2 linked regions of the Magnetococcus marinus MC-1 genome follow. The protein of the gene in region 2 binds, or shares a complex with, the protein of the main gene of each other region. Links are inferred from orthologs where the notes say so. Each region holds a gene or a part of one and is shown on either strand. Other genes may lie near its edges. The genes, in order: trxB and trxA.

What was found.
Region 1: the proteins of trxA (region 2) and trxB are in contact, whole or in part, in a crystal structure (PDB 1F6M), measured with the Escherichia coli proteins. The link is inferred for Magnetococcus marinus MC-1 from one-to-one orthologs.

Annotation. Positions count from the first base shown.
Region 1 is NC_008576.1:488,689-495,088, forward strand. The notes cover bases 1,090-3,954. They hold trxB (thioredoxin-disulfide reductase), read right to left. Parts: upstream 3,062-3,954; coding sequence 2,117-3,061; downstream 1,090-2,116. Other genes in these bases: MMC1_RS02150 (glycosyltransferase family 4 protein), read right to left, coding at 1,090-1,986; cysS (cysteine--tRNA ligase), read left to right, coding at 3,295-3,954. Outside these bases: MMC1_RS19470 (STAS domain-containing protein), read right to left, coding at 1-57; MMC1_RS02145 (hypothetical protein), read right to left, coding at 192-671; more of MMC1_RS02150, read right to left, coding at 838-1,089; more of cysS, read left to right, coding at 3,955-4,740; 23S rRNA (guanosine(2251)-2'-O)-methyltransferase RlmB, read left to right, coding at 4,737-5,477; MMC1_RS02170 (site-2 protease family protein), read right to left, coding at 5,672-6,400.
Region 2 is NC_008576.1:4,591,902-4,598,254, forward strand. The notes cover bases 1,179-3,996. They hold trxA (thioredoxin), read right to left. Parts: upstream 2,845-3,996; coding sequence 2,512-2,844; downstream 1,179-2,511. Other genes in these bases: proC (pyrroline-5-carboxylate reductase), read right to left, coding at 1,179-1,572; MMC1_RS18795 (YggS family pyridoxal phosphate-dependent enzyme), read right to left, coding at 1,677-2,384; MMC1_RS18810 (glycosyltransferase family 4 protein), read left to right, coding at 3,511-3,996. Outside these bases: MMC1_RS18780 (DUF167 domain-containing protein), read right to left, coding at 1-19; MMC1_RS18785 (YggT family protein), read right to left, coding at 22-621; more of proC, read right to left, coding at 760-1,178; more of MMC1_RS18810, read left to right, coding at 3,997-4,575; topA (type I DNA topoisomerase), read right to left, coding at 4,714-6,353. UniProt on the Escherichia coli protein: Participates in various redox reactions through the reversible oxidation of its active center dithiol to a disulfide and catalyzes dithiol-disulfide exchange reactions.

The sequences.
Region 1 (6,400 bases), 4.1 Mb from region 2 along the record:
CCTCGGCAGGCAGATGGTAAGACGATCATTCTCAATGCGGGCTATACATTCGAGCATGAAAGGCCTCCCTAAAAAAAGGGTGGTTAAAGACAATAAGTATTTACAATATGTTGTATTCAAAATTTGAATGCAAGGAAATAGATCAAGGAGTCTGTATATTAGTTATTAATTAACATATTTTATTTGTTTTATTAGCCGCCATAGAGATTGGGTTTGAGGCGAATGGGTTTGGTGGGGGGTAATTTTTCATCATGTACGGTTAGGTTTAGCTTTGCCAGCATGGGGTCATTGACGCAGCGTTTACCCCAGCGCAGCACGGTCTCTTCATCCAGAAAATTATGGGCGATGGCATAATCAAGGATCTGTCCTAAGATGTGTAGTCGATCCAAGTCCAGTATTTCTGGTGTAATTTCTTTTAATGTTGGCACGCTGGCTTGCACGGGGGGGGGTGGCTGTCTGGGGGGTTCGGGTTGGGGGGTGGTGAGCAGGTGCTGGGCAACGCGGATTGCGCCTCTGCCGGAGGGTGCATCTTCACGGGCGGAGGCTTTTTTTTGATCTTTAAGCTGCTTGGTTGCCTGCATCAGCTTTTTACGGGCACGCTCTTCCTGTTTAAGCCGTTTGGCGGCGGACAGTAGTTTCTCTTTGGCCCCTTTTTTCTTTTTTTTTGCCATGCCTTTACTCCCTATCCCCATCGCGCTGCGACGCTTTTTTTGAGAGGCGCTTTGTCATAAGAATGTCACACTGATTATCAAGCCAATGGCGGGTAGAGGCAATCAAATTTACGAGCAAAGGAACGATTCCGAGCCTGCTTGAGATCGGGGTGCTAAGGTGTCGGCATTAAGGCCGCTGTGAGTCATTAAAAATCGCTTCGTAAAGGGCCATTTCGCGAGCGGCAATAACCGGCAAAGAGACCTCTTGCAGGGCATAGTGGCGGGCTTGTTGGCCTAAGCTTTGGCGCTGTGCTTGGTTAGGGAGTAGCTGTTGTAGGGCGTGGCGGATGCTGGCAGAGTCGGTTTGGCAGAGCCAGCCATTGTTGCCATGCATCACCACATCACGATTGCCCGGTGCGTCCGAGGCCAGTACTGGCGCACCGCAAGCCATGGCCTCTAAGAGTGCTTTGGGGTGGCCCTCTTGCAAAGAGGGCAGCACGAACAGGTCGCACTGTTGATAAAAATCCACCAAAGCGCGATGGGGTAGGGCACCATGAAAGGTAACGGAGAGAGCCTGTTGGGCGACAAACTGCTGCAAGGTTTCTAACTGTTCCCCTTGACCAATAAGATCCAAATGGAGCTTGGGCAGACCGATCATTGCCTGGAGCAGCGCCAGAATATTTTTCTCAGGGTGTAGACGCCCCACCAGCAGCAAGCGCTGGGTTGTGGCATTCTGTTGGACACGGGGCGCGGGTTGAAAGAGGTCGCAATCCACATAGTTGGGTTGCACAAAGATTTTTTGCGGGTCAATCCCATAGCGCTGTTGCAGCAGGCTATGCATATGGGGGGTGGTGACCACCGCCCGATGAGCGCCATGGAAGGCTCGGTGTTCGCGACTAAAGGCTCGGACTCTGGCCAGGGAGGCCGCACCATGGTGCAGTGCGGCAAATTCGCTGAGCAAATAGCCGCAGCGGGTTATGGATTTTTGCTTAAAGTGATTGGCCAGCGACAAACCAAGCAGGGCGCTGCTCAATTGATTGCTTTTAAAGAGAACATGGCCCCGTTGCCACCCCCGCCAAGGCATTTTAAGCCAGCGCTGATAGTGCCAAGGGCGTAATCCCCAGCGGTTACAGAGAATATGCATACCCGGCACCTGTGGGCGAAAATCCAGCTCATGGCGGTTGCCGTCGGAGAGTAGGGTAATAGAACGCAAATGGGGTTGCATGGCGCGGTAAAGGGCCAACTCACGCTCCAGCATGCCCTTTTGTGCCCAGCTTTGCAGGGGTACCCTTTCTGAGAGCAGCAACACCAGATCAATCTGACGGCAGGTGAGCATAAGCGTGGCCATGGGGGGTAAAAGGGCTAAAAGTCTCCCTGTTATACCGGTAATGGTTGGGGAGGCGCAAACAGAAAGGCCGGGATCTTGACGATCCCGGCCTTAACATGATCCGTGGGGGGCGGGCGACTTAGGCGTGGGCCGCCAACCAGCGCTCCGCTTCAATGGCGGCCATACAACCGGTGCCTGCGGCGGTGATGGCTTGGCGGAAGACGGTATCTTGTACATCCCCAGCGGCAAACACCCCTTCAATATTCATGGCGGTAGAGCCGGGTTTGGTAACCAGATAGCCATTGGCATCTTTATCCAACTGGTCGCCAAAGATTTCGGTATTGGGGCGGTGGCCAATGGCAATAAAACAGCCCGTAACGGTCAGTTCAGAAAGCGCACCGGTCTTCACATTTTTAATGCGTACGCCGGTTAGGCCGCCCTTGTTGGGATCGCCCAACATTTCGTCGGGCACGCTATCCCAAACGGGGATGATGTTCTCTTTGGCAAACATGTGATCTTGCATGATCTTTTCGGCGCGCAGTGCATCGCGACGGTGGATCAAGTAGACCTTGTTGCAAATGTTGGAAAGATAGAGCGCCTCTTCCACCGCCGTATCCCCACCACCAACCACACAGACATCTTGGTTTTTAAAGAAAAAGCCATCACAGGTGGCACAGGCAGAAACACCAAAACCGTTGAGCTTTTTCTCCGATTCCATACCCAACCAACGGGCTGAAGCACCGGTAGAGATAATCAGCGCGTCACAGGTGTAAACATCGCCACTGTCACAGTTCAGGGTAAAGGGGCGCTTGCTCAGGTCAGCGTGCATAACTGTGTCAAAAATCACCTCGGTATTAAAGCGCTCCGCTTGGGCCTGCATACGCTGCATGAGCTCAGGCCCCTGGATGCCATCCGCAAAGCCGGGATAGTTATCCACATCGGTGGTGATGGTGAGCTGCCCACCGGGTTGTAACCCCTGAATCACAACAGGGCTAAGATTGGCGCGAGCTGCGTAGATGGCCGCCGTAAAACCAGCGGGACCAGAGCCGAGAATGATCAGTTTGTGGTGCTTGGCTTCAGACATGGATTTCTGCTCCAAATAAGACATCAGCTGTTTATTTTAAGGGTTTAATGCAAAAATAACCCGTGGTTGACGTACTAGGTTAATTTTGTTTGGCCCAGCGGACCAAAAACAGTGTCCGGATGTTGTATGGTGTGAATATAACCACATCCTTATCCAATAGCAAATAAAGGATGATTGGGGTATAATCCCTGCTCCTTTATAACAACATGATAAACAAGGAAAACAGTGTGGGTATCACCATTTACAACACCCTTGGACGCAAAAAAGAACCATTTGTTCCCATGATTCCCGGAAAAGTGGGCATGTATGTGTGCGGCGTAACCGTCTATGACTACAGCCACATTGGTCATGCACGGGTGATGGTGGTATTTGATGTAATCGCCCGGCATCTGCGGGTAACGGGCTTTGACCTTACCTATGTGCGCAATTTTACCGACATTGACGATAAAATTATTAAGCGGGCCAATGAACGGGGCGAATCAATCCAAACCCTTACCCAACGCTATATCGACGCCTTTCACCAAGATATGGCGGCGCTTGGGGTGCAACCGGCGGATATTGAACCAAAAGCCACCGAGCATCTGCCCGAGATGATGCAAATGATCGGTACTTTGATGGATAAAGGGGTGGCTTACGCCAGTGGCGGCGATGTCTATTATGCGGTGGAGCGCTTTGCCAACTATGGGCAACTCTCTGGCAAGGTGCTGGATGAGCAAGAGGCTGGTGCACGGGTCGAGGTAGACAGCAATAAACAGAACCCCATGGATTTTGTCTTATGGAAAGGGGCTAAGCCGGAAGAGCCGCAGTGGGACTCCCCTTGGGGTGCGGGCCGTCCCGGTTGGCACATTGAGTGTTCGGCCATGGGTACCAAATATCTGGGTGCATCGTTTGATATTCATGGCGGCGGGCGGGATCTGATCTTTCCCCACCATGAAAATGAGATTGCCCAAACCGAAGGGTGTACCGGCCAACATGCGGTGAACTACTGGATCCACAATGGCTTTGTCAATGTGGTCAATGAAGAGGGGGAGTCTGAAAAGATGTCCAAGTCATTGGGCAACTTTCACACCATACGGGATCTGTTGGCCCTCTATCCGGGTGAGGTGCTGCGCTTTTTTATTTTAAACAGTCACTACCGCAGCCCACTGGATTTTAGTTTCTCACTGCTAGAGGCGGCCAAGGCGGGTCTGGACCGTATTTATACCGCCCTGCGCAGTGCCCAAGCGCTGCTGGGCAAGCTGCCCGGTACACCCATTGGAGAGCCCGCCGATGTGCCCGCCGGTGCCCCCCAAGATTTGGTGGAAAACTACCTCAAAGCGATGGATGACGATTTTAATACCCCACAAGCCATCGCTTTTCTGTTTGAGGCCGCCAAAATGCTGAATACCGCCATCAGCGAACAGAAAGATCCCGCTGTCATTGCCACGTGGGCCCGTTTGATCCGGGGTTTGGGGCATCATTTGGGCTTAGCGGGTCAAGATCCCGAGCTCTGGTTCCGCAGCGGCATAGGGGCAGAACAAGGTCTGCAAGCCGAGGCGATCGAGGCGCTCATTGCAGAGCGTAGCGCGGCACGGGCTGCCAAAAATTGGGCAGAGTCCGACCGTATTCGCGACACCCTCGCCCAACAGGGTATCGTGCTGGAAGATGGCCAACACGGGACACAATGGAGCCGTAAATGAGCGACGAGACAAAGATCCATGGGGTCAACCCGGTGCAGGCGTTGCTGGAGAGTGGGCGTCCCGTCTCGTCGCTGTGGGTGCTTAAAGGGCGGCACGGCAAGCGGGTTGAGGAGATGATTGAGGGCTTTCGTGCGCGGGGTGTGCCGATTCAATTTTGTGAGCGCACCGCCATGGATCGCATGGCCGACGGGGGGGCACATCAAGGGGTTATTGCCCGGTGTGCCCCCCGCGAGGCGATGAGTTGGGATGATCTGCTGGATGTGGTGGAGAAGGCCAAACAGCCGCTGTTGGTGATTCTGGACGGGGTGGAAGATCCCCATAATCTTGGGGCGATTATGCGCAGTGCCGAGGCCTTTGGGGCTTTGGCGGTTATTTTACCCAAAGACCGCACAGCACCTTTAAATGCGGGGGCGATTAAAGCCTCGGCAGGGGCGGCGGAGCGGCTCGATCTGATTCGAGTCACCAATCTGGCCCGCGCCATTGAGCAGTTGCAGCAGCGCAATGTGTGGGTGATCGGACTGGCGGGTGAGGCGGGGGCACCCCTTATTGGTACGCTGGATTGCAAAGGGCCTTTGGCGTTGGTGATGGGCAATGAGGGCAGCGGTCTACGCCGCCTGACCCGGGAGCGCTGCGACCAACTGGCCGCTATCCCCATGGGGGGTGGTGTGGGTTCGCTCAATGTCTCGGTCGCCACCGGGGTGGCCCTCTACGAGGTGCTTAGACAGCGTGCAGGCTAGGTAAAAGCCGCAAGGTTTGCTTAACAAGGCGTTAGCCCGGACAACAGGAATCGCATGCGTTGGGTGTTGCGTATCATGAGAGTTCCAACTTTCAATAGCTTTCATGAAAAATCTAGGCTAGGCCAAAACCACCGCCGTCATTGCTGCCATGGTTTACGGGATTATCCTACCATTTTCTAGCACCGGTGTGAGGATCATGCCCCCCATTCACGCACCAAGACCACCAGCGCTGAGCGGAGCACACGTCCAACAAGGCTTTGAGCTTGCCCGCTAATCTGTACATGACCCACCAGCTTGATGGGGGGAGGAAGACCTTCGAGGTGTATGATAATCCGGAAAAAACCACCTTGGGGCACCAAATTTTGACCCGATACCCGCACCGGAATTTCACCGCCATAGAGAGTCGCCAAGGCTGGGTCTGTCAGCACCTTAACGGGATTGCGATCCATGGTGTGAATGGTGCCCACCATGCTAGCCTGATCCAGACTGTAGGGTATGAAGCGGACAGCGTCACCCTCGTGAATCCGCTCCAGGTCATCTTCCGCCACGTAGGCTGTGGCAATGGTCGCGCCGTCCGCGCGGATTAGGGCCAATTGCTGCCTGGGCGACAGCCAAGCGCCGACTTGCAGATCTGGTAATGGATCAAGAAAAAGCCCACTATGGGGAGCCGTTACAGTCAGGCGCTCCGCCTCGGCATCCAACCCCGCTTTCTCAGAATCAAGACGCGCCAACTCTTCTGTGAGGGCAGACAAACGCTCTCGGCCAAAAAGGTCAAGCTTAACCGCCTCTACTTCCGCCCGCTTACCGGCCAATTTTGCGGCGATTGTGGCCTGCCGAGCGAGAATGTCGGGCGCGGTAAAGAGTAAGAGCGGCATCCCGGCATGCACCGGCTGACCACGTTTAACCAACACCGCTTCCAAGCG
Region 2 (6,353 bases):
GCCAGGATGGTTGTCCCATCTCTAGTAGATTCCCACCAAAGCACCCACCACCAACTGTAGCAGATTCAGCACAAAGGTGGTCAAGATTGCCGCGACAAAGGGAGAGATCTCTAATCCATAGAGGGTTGGCACAAACCGGCGCAAGGGACGTACCGCTGGCTCGGTGGCCTGGAACACAAAACGCGCCAGCGGATGCCGCAGATCCAGTTTAGAAGGCTGCCTTTGGCGAAAGCTGTGCCAAGAGTAGACGTTAATTCCCCCCCGCACCAACAGCAACACCATGTAGAATACCACCAGCAGGTAGATTAACTGAAGTAGCTGCGCCACAATGACCAACATCGCCCCCCCCACATTACCGGAAGAGAAGATGGCCTGCACCAAACTTTGCAGCATATTGATGCCAAAAAAGGCCACGATGGGGGAGAAGTCTATACCCGCTATGCTGGGAATCATCCGGCGCAACGGCCCCAACACAGGCTCAGTAACGCGTATGAGTAGCTGCACAATGGGGTTATAGGGATCAGGGTTGACCCAAGAGATCAGCACCCTAAACAGAATAATCCAGGAGTAGAGACCCAGAAAAAAGGTTAACAACTGCCCGATGGAACTCATGATACCCATGGGTGATTTTCCTTAATGGTTCATCTCTGAAAGAGCCTGCTGCCACCCAGCCTGCTCCGATTTTATGTTTGCCCAAGCCGCCCTGAGTACTCGGTTAAACGCACACCTCAACCCCCAAGGCTGCTACCCTCTAACGGGTTATTGACCCAATGCCTTGGATCGGTTCCAAGCGGCCTCTACCGCAGCCATTAGGGCACCTCGCACTCCTTGCCGCTCCAGCACGCCCAGACCCGCAATGGTGGTACCGCCGGGAGAAGTCACTCGATTTTTTAACACACCGGGGTGCTCACCACTCTCCCGTAGCAGGGTGGCGGAGCCCAACAGTGTCTGCACCGCCAGTTGATCGGCCAGAGCTCTGGGTAGACCACAGGCCACCCCCCCATCCGAGAGCGCCTCGGCGATTAAAAACAGATAGGCTGGCCCTGAGCCAGAGAGGGCGGTTACCCCATCCATGAGACTCTCTTGTTTGACCACCGCGACCTGGCCCACACTTTCCAGCAAGCGTTGTGCCTGGGCGAGTTGCTCTGCATCAACATGTCCATTGGGGCATAGTACGGTCATGCCTTGGCCCACCAGCGCCGGGGTATTGGGCATGGCCCGAATGATGGGTTGACCCGCTGGCAAGGCCGCCGCCATGGTGGTTAGATCCACCCCCGCCGCGATAGAGAGCACCACCGCAGTGGGGGCCAGCTGCGGGGCCACATCACGCAACACTTGAGCGACCAGATTGGGTTTTACCGCCACCACCACAAAAGCCGCCTCTGCCACGGCATCCGGATTATGGGCATGGCCCTGGATGGCAAATTGGCGGATTAAGGCCTCTCGCTGGGTGGCGTTGGGCTCTCCTACACGCAGCTTTGCGGCGGGATAGCCGACCTTGTGCAGACCAGCGATGATGGCACTGGCCATATTACCACCACCGAGAAAGGCGATTGGGGGCTGACTGGACATTCTTTTATCCTTACCTTGATTGCTTCGCATGTGGGCTATGAGCATAGCCGCTGTTCGCTTGGCTTTCCAGACTCAAACCGTGAGAGACCGATCTATGTGGGCGCTTAGGCTACGCGACGTTCCCCAAACAGGGCGCTGCCTACCCGTACCATGGTGGCCCCCTCTTCGATAGCCACGTGAAAATCGTGACTCATCCCCATGGAGAGGGTCTCCATGGCAACCCCTGGCAGACGCATTTGTTGCACATGGTTCGCCAGGGTGTAGAGCGCCCGAAAATAGGGACGCACCTGCTGGGGATCTTCCAGATAGGGGGGCACGGTCATTAAACCCTGAATGCGCACCCCTGGGATCTGGGCTATGTGACGCACCTGCTCTTCCAAGGCCTCGGCGGTCATCCCATTTTTTTGCGCCTCTCCACCCACATTGACCTGTAATAGGATGGGCATTTGGCGTTGCTCGGCCTGCATGCGTGCGCCGATGGCCTGGGCCAGGGTTAGGGTATCCACCGTTTGTACCATGTGGAACAGTTCACCGATGTATTTGATCTTATTTTTTTGCAGCGGGCCGATCATATGCCATTGGGGCTGCACCCCAGCGGGCATAGACACCGTGGGCTGTTTCTCCTTGGCCTCTTGCACGCGGTTTTCCCCAAACAGCAGCTGCCCGGCCTCGATTGCTTCGCTCACGGCGCTGCTGGACTGACGTTTGGAGACCGCCATAAGCTGCACCTCGTGGGGTGAACGACCCGCCCGTTGACAGGCTTGCACCATGTGTTCTTGAATGGTTTCCAGTCGCTGGGTGATGGTGTGCATGGTGTTGGACCCTCGGCTTGAGCGAAAGCGCGGCATGTGATCTGTGGTAACAGTGTAGAACCCTTGTGCCATTAAAAAAAGGCTGGTCAAAACGACCAGCCTTTTCTTGATCTTTTACAGACACCCATTAGCCAGCCAGAGCTTCGTCCACCCACTCATAGAGTTTGGATTTGGGCATGGCGCCAATTTTAGAAGCTTGAATCTGCCCCCCTTTAAAAATCATCAGGGTGGGGATACCGCGCACGCCAAAGCGACCGGGAACATTGGGGTTTTCATCAATGTTCAGCTTAACCACTTTCAGGCTGCCAACTTTATCCTGAGCCAGCTGGTCCAGAAAGGGGGCTACCTGTTTACAAGGGCCACACCATTCGGCCCAAAAATCCACCAACACAGGGGTCTCTGCTTGCAGGACATCTGTTTCAAATTGGCTATCGGTGGTTGAAGTGACATGTTCGCTCATGATCTGGTCTGCTCCTCTTGTGCATAATAAAGAAAACGGCGCGACCCCTTGGATGTATAAGATTGGGGCTACGGTATAACCCAAGGGTTGACACTGTTGTCCATGTTACCAGCTTAGGCTAGGCTAAGGCTGTTTATGTTCCAATTTCCTAAAATAAAGGCGCGGCGCTTAACCACCTAGCCTGCTGCAATCTCCCGCAAGATGGATACTGCCCTGCTACCGTAGGTTGCCAGCCTGCTGTTGTCAAGTTGCTCTCATTTGACCTTTGACAATCATGCGCCCAGTACCTATAGTTGCACATCCTAGATTTTGATGATTGCGCGGTTAGCTCAGCCGGATAGAGCGTTGGCCTCCGGAGCCAAAGGTCATAGGTTCGAATCCTATATCGCGCGCCATTTTTTCAAAGGCTTACGAATCTCTTCGTGGGCCTTTTTTGTTGCCAACCACCCAATAACGACCCAAAATCACAATCTCATCGCATGGACTGCATAACTTGCCCATACCCGCTGCCTGAATTTACCCATCTGACTTCTCCAACCCTGGCCAAGCGCACCAAATATCCACACTCCATTTACCAGACTTACACCGGCTTGACACATAAAGTTCATTTGCATTTCAATGGCTTACAAGCGTATTGTGTGAAAACTTTGTTGAAAGGGAGTTCACATGCGCATTCTAATCGTATCCGACGCTTGGTATCCCCAGCGTAATGGTGTTATCCGGGTTCTAGAGTCTCTCATCGAAGCGCTCGAAAAACGTGGTCATGTACTTGGCATGATCACCCCCAACCGCTTTACCACCATCCCCTGCCCCAGCTATTCGGAAATCCCCCTGGCCTTGTTCCCCTATCGCGGGGTCAAACGGCAGATCCAAGCCTTCGCCCCACAGGCGCTGCATATCGCCACCGAAGGCCCCCTGGGATCCGCCGCGCGGCGTTGGTGCTTAAACCATAAAGTGCCCTTTACCACCGCCTACCACACCAAATTTCCCGAATATATTCACGAACGCACCAAGCTGCCCCTAAACTGGCTCTATGCCGGCATTCGCCGTTTTCACAAACCAGCACACACCGTCATGGCCCCCTCGCCCTCGGTCTATCGTGAGCTAACCGCCCGCAACTTTCCCCATGTGCAACCCTGGGCCCACGGGGTTAATGTGGAGGTGTTTACCCCCCAACCCAAAGATTTCCTGCAACTGCCCCGCCCAATCCATATGTTTGTGGGGCGTATTGCGGTGGAAAAAAATATTCCCGCTTTTCTGGATCTGGAGCTGCCCGGCAGTAAGGTGGTGGTGGGACGGGGTCCCCAAAAAAACACCCTGCAAAAACACTACCCCCACGTCCATTTTTTCGATACCAATAACGATACCGAATTGGTCCAGCTCTTTAGCAGTGCCGATGTCTTTGTGTTCCCCAGCCTGACCGACACCTTTGGTTTGGTCATGCTCGAAGCCATGGCCTGTGGCGTGCCCGTGGCCGCCTATCCCGTTACAGGGCCTTTGGATGTCATGCAGTTGGATGGCCCCGGCGAAAACGCCATGGGCTGCCTCGATTTTGACCTTACCCTGGCCATTCAAAAGGCGCTGGGTAAATCTCCCGCAGCATGCCGGGCCTACGCCATGAACTTCTCCTGGGAGCGCGTCGCCGACCAGTTTCTGGCGTTTCTTGCCCCCATCGAAACACGGGATGCCCTACCCGCCCCCCTCACCGCTGAAGAGGTGGAAGGCTCTTAAGCCTTATACACGCCCTTGCGCTACCCCTTGACCCATACAGACGGAGGGATAAGGGATCTGAAAACAGACAAGCCGGAGCATAACGCCCCGGCTTGTCTGTTTTTTACACCTTAGGTCAGGCTAATCCCCACCATGCGGTTACTGCTTGGAGGTTTTTATGGGCGCCTCGACCACCTCTTTATAGTCACACCCCTCCGCCACGCAAATATGCTCGGTACCCCGGGTTTTGGTCACCTTTTTGGTCACAAAGGGAGCCTGACACTTGGGACAGGGGATCTCCAAAGGCTCATCCCACAACGCCTGCTTGCACTTGGGATAGTTGGAACAGGAGTAAAAGATCTTACCCCGTCTGGATTTCTTCTCCAAAAAAGTGCCCTGACCACAGCTCGGACAGGCCACACCCGTATCCCTGGGTTTATTCAGCGGCTGGTTATTTTTGCACTCCGGTGCACCAGAACACCCATAATATTTGCCGTAGCGCCCCTCTTTAATCAGCATGGGTTTGCCACACTTATCACAGGGAATGTCGGTAAGCTCCGGCTCTGGACGCGAGACCTCCTCCTCCTTATTGAGCGGCTCGGTATGCTTGCACTCTGGATAACCGGTACAGGCCTTAAACTTACCAAAGCGGCCCAGTTTGATGGAGAGCGGTGCGCCACATTTGGGACACGGCTCATCAATCTGCTCGGTGGTTACCTCCTCTTTAGAGGTGGTCTCATCCTTGAGCGTGATCTGCTGAATAAAGGGCTGCCAAAAATCCTCCATCAAAGGGACCCAACTCTTCTCCCCCCGGGAGACCGCATCCAACTGATCCTCCAGATTGGCGGTAAAGTTATAATCCACATAGGTAGAGAAGTGTTTGGTCAGGTAGCTGTTGACCACCATACCCACATCTTCGGGATAAAATTTGCGGGCATCCAGCTTGACATAACCCCGATCCTGTAGCGTGGACATGGTCGGCGCATAGGTGGAGGGTCGGCCAATACCGTAGCTCTCCAGCACTTTAACCAGGGTGGCTTCTGTATAACGCGGCGGCGGCTCGGTAAAGTGCTGACGGGCATCCAGCGACTTTTGCTCAAGCTGCTGTCCTACCTCCAGCGGCGGCAGAATGCTCTCATTATCATCATCGTCATCTTCGCGGTCTTGGGCCGATACCTCATCTTTGCCCTCCATATAGACCTTCATAAAGCCAGCAAAAGCCACAGAGGAGCCGGTGGCGCGAAAACGGTAGGCCGCGTTGGGGTCTTGACTATCCACCGACAAATTGGCCGCCACTTTATCTATTTTGGCTTGGGCCATTTGGCAGGCTACGGTGCGTTTCCAGATCAACTCATATAGACGAAATTGATCCTTCTCCAGGATCTCCCGCAGCATCTCTGGTGTGCGGATAACATCCGTGGGGCGAATCGCTTCGTGGGCCTCCTGGGCATTTTTGGCCGAGGATTTGTATTTGCGCGGTGACTTGGGCAGATACTCCTTGCCATAACGGATCTCAATCTGTTTGCGAATCGACTCAATGGCCTCATTGGCCAAGTTCACCGAATCGGTACGCATATAGCTAATAAGGCCTACCGTCTCTTTACCGCCATCCGCCGTCGGCACCTCCATACCTTCATAGAGGCGTTGGGCCACGGTCATGGTTTTTTTGGCCGAAAAACCCAGCTTGCGCGAGGCCTCCTGCTGTAAAGTCGAGGTGATAAAGGGGGGCGCAGGATTGCGCTTGCTCTGCTTTTTCTCAATTTCGGAAACATACAGTGGACGCTTCTCCACCGCCTTAA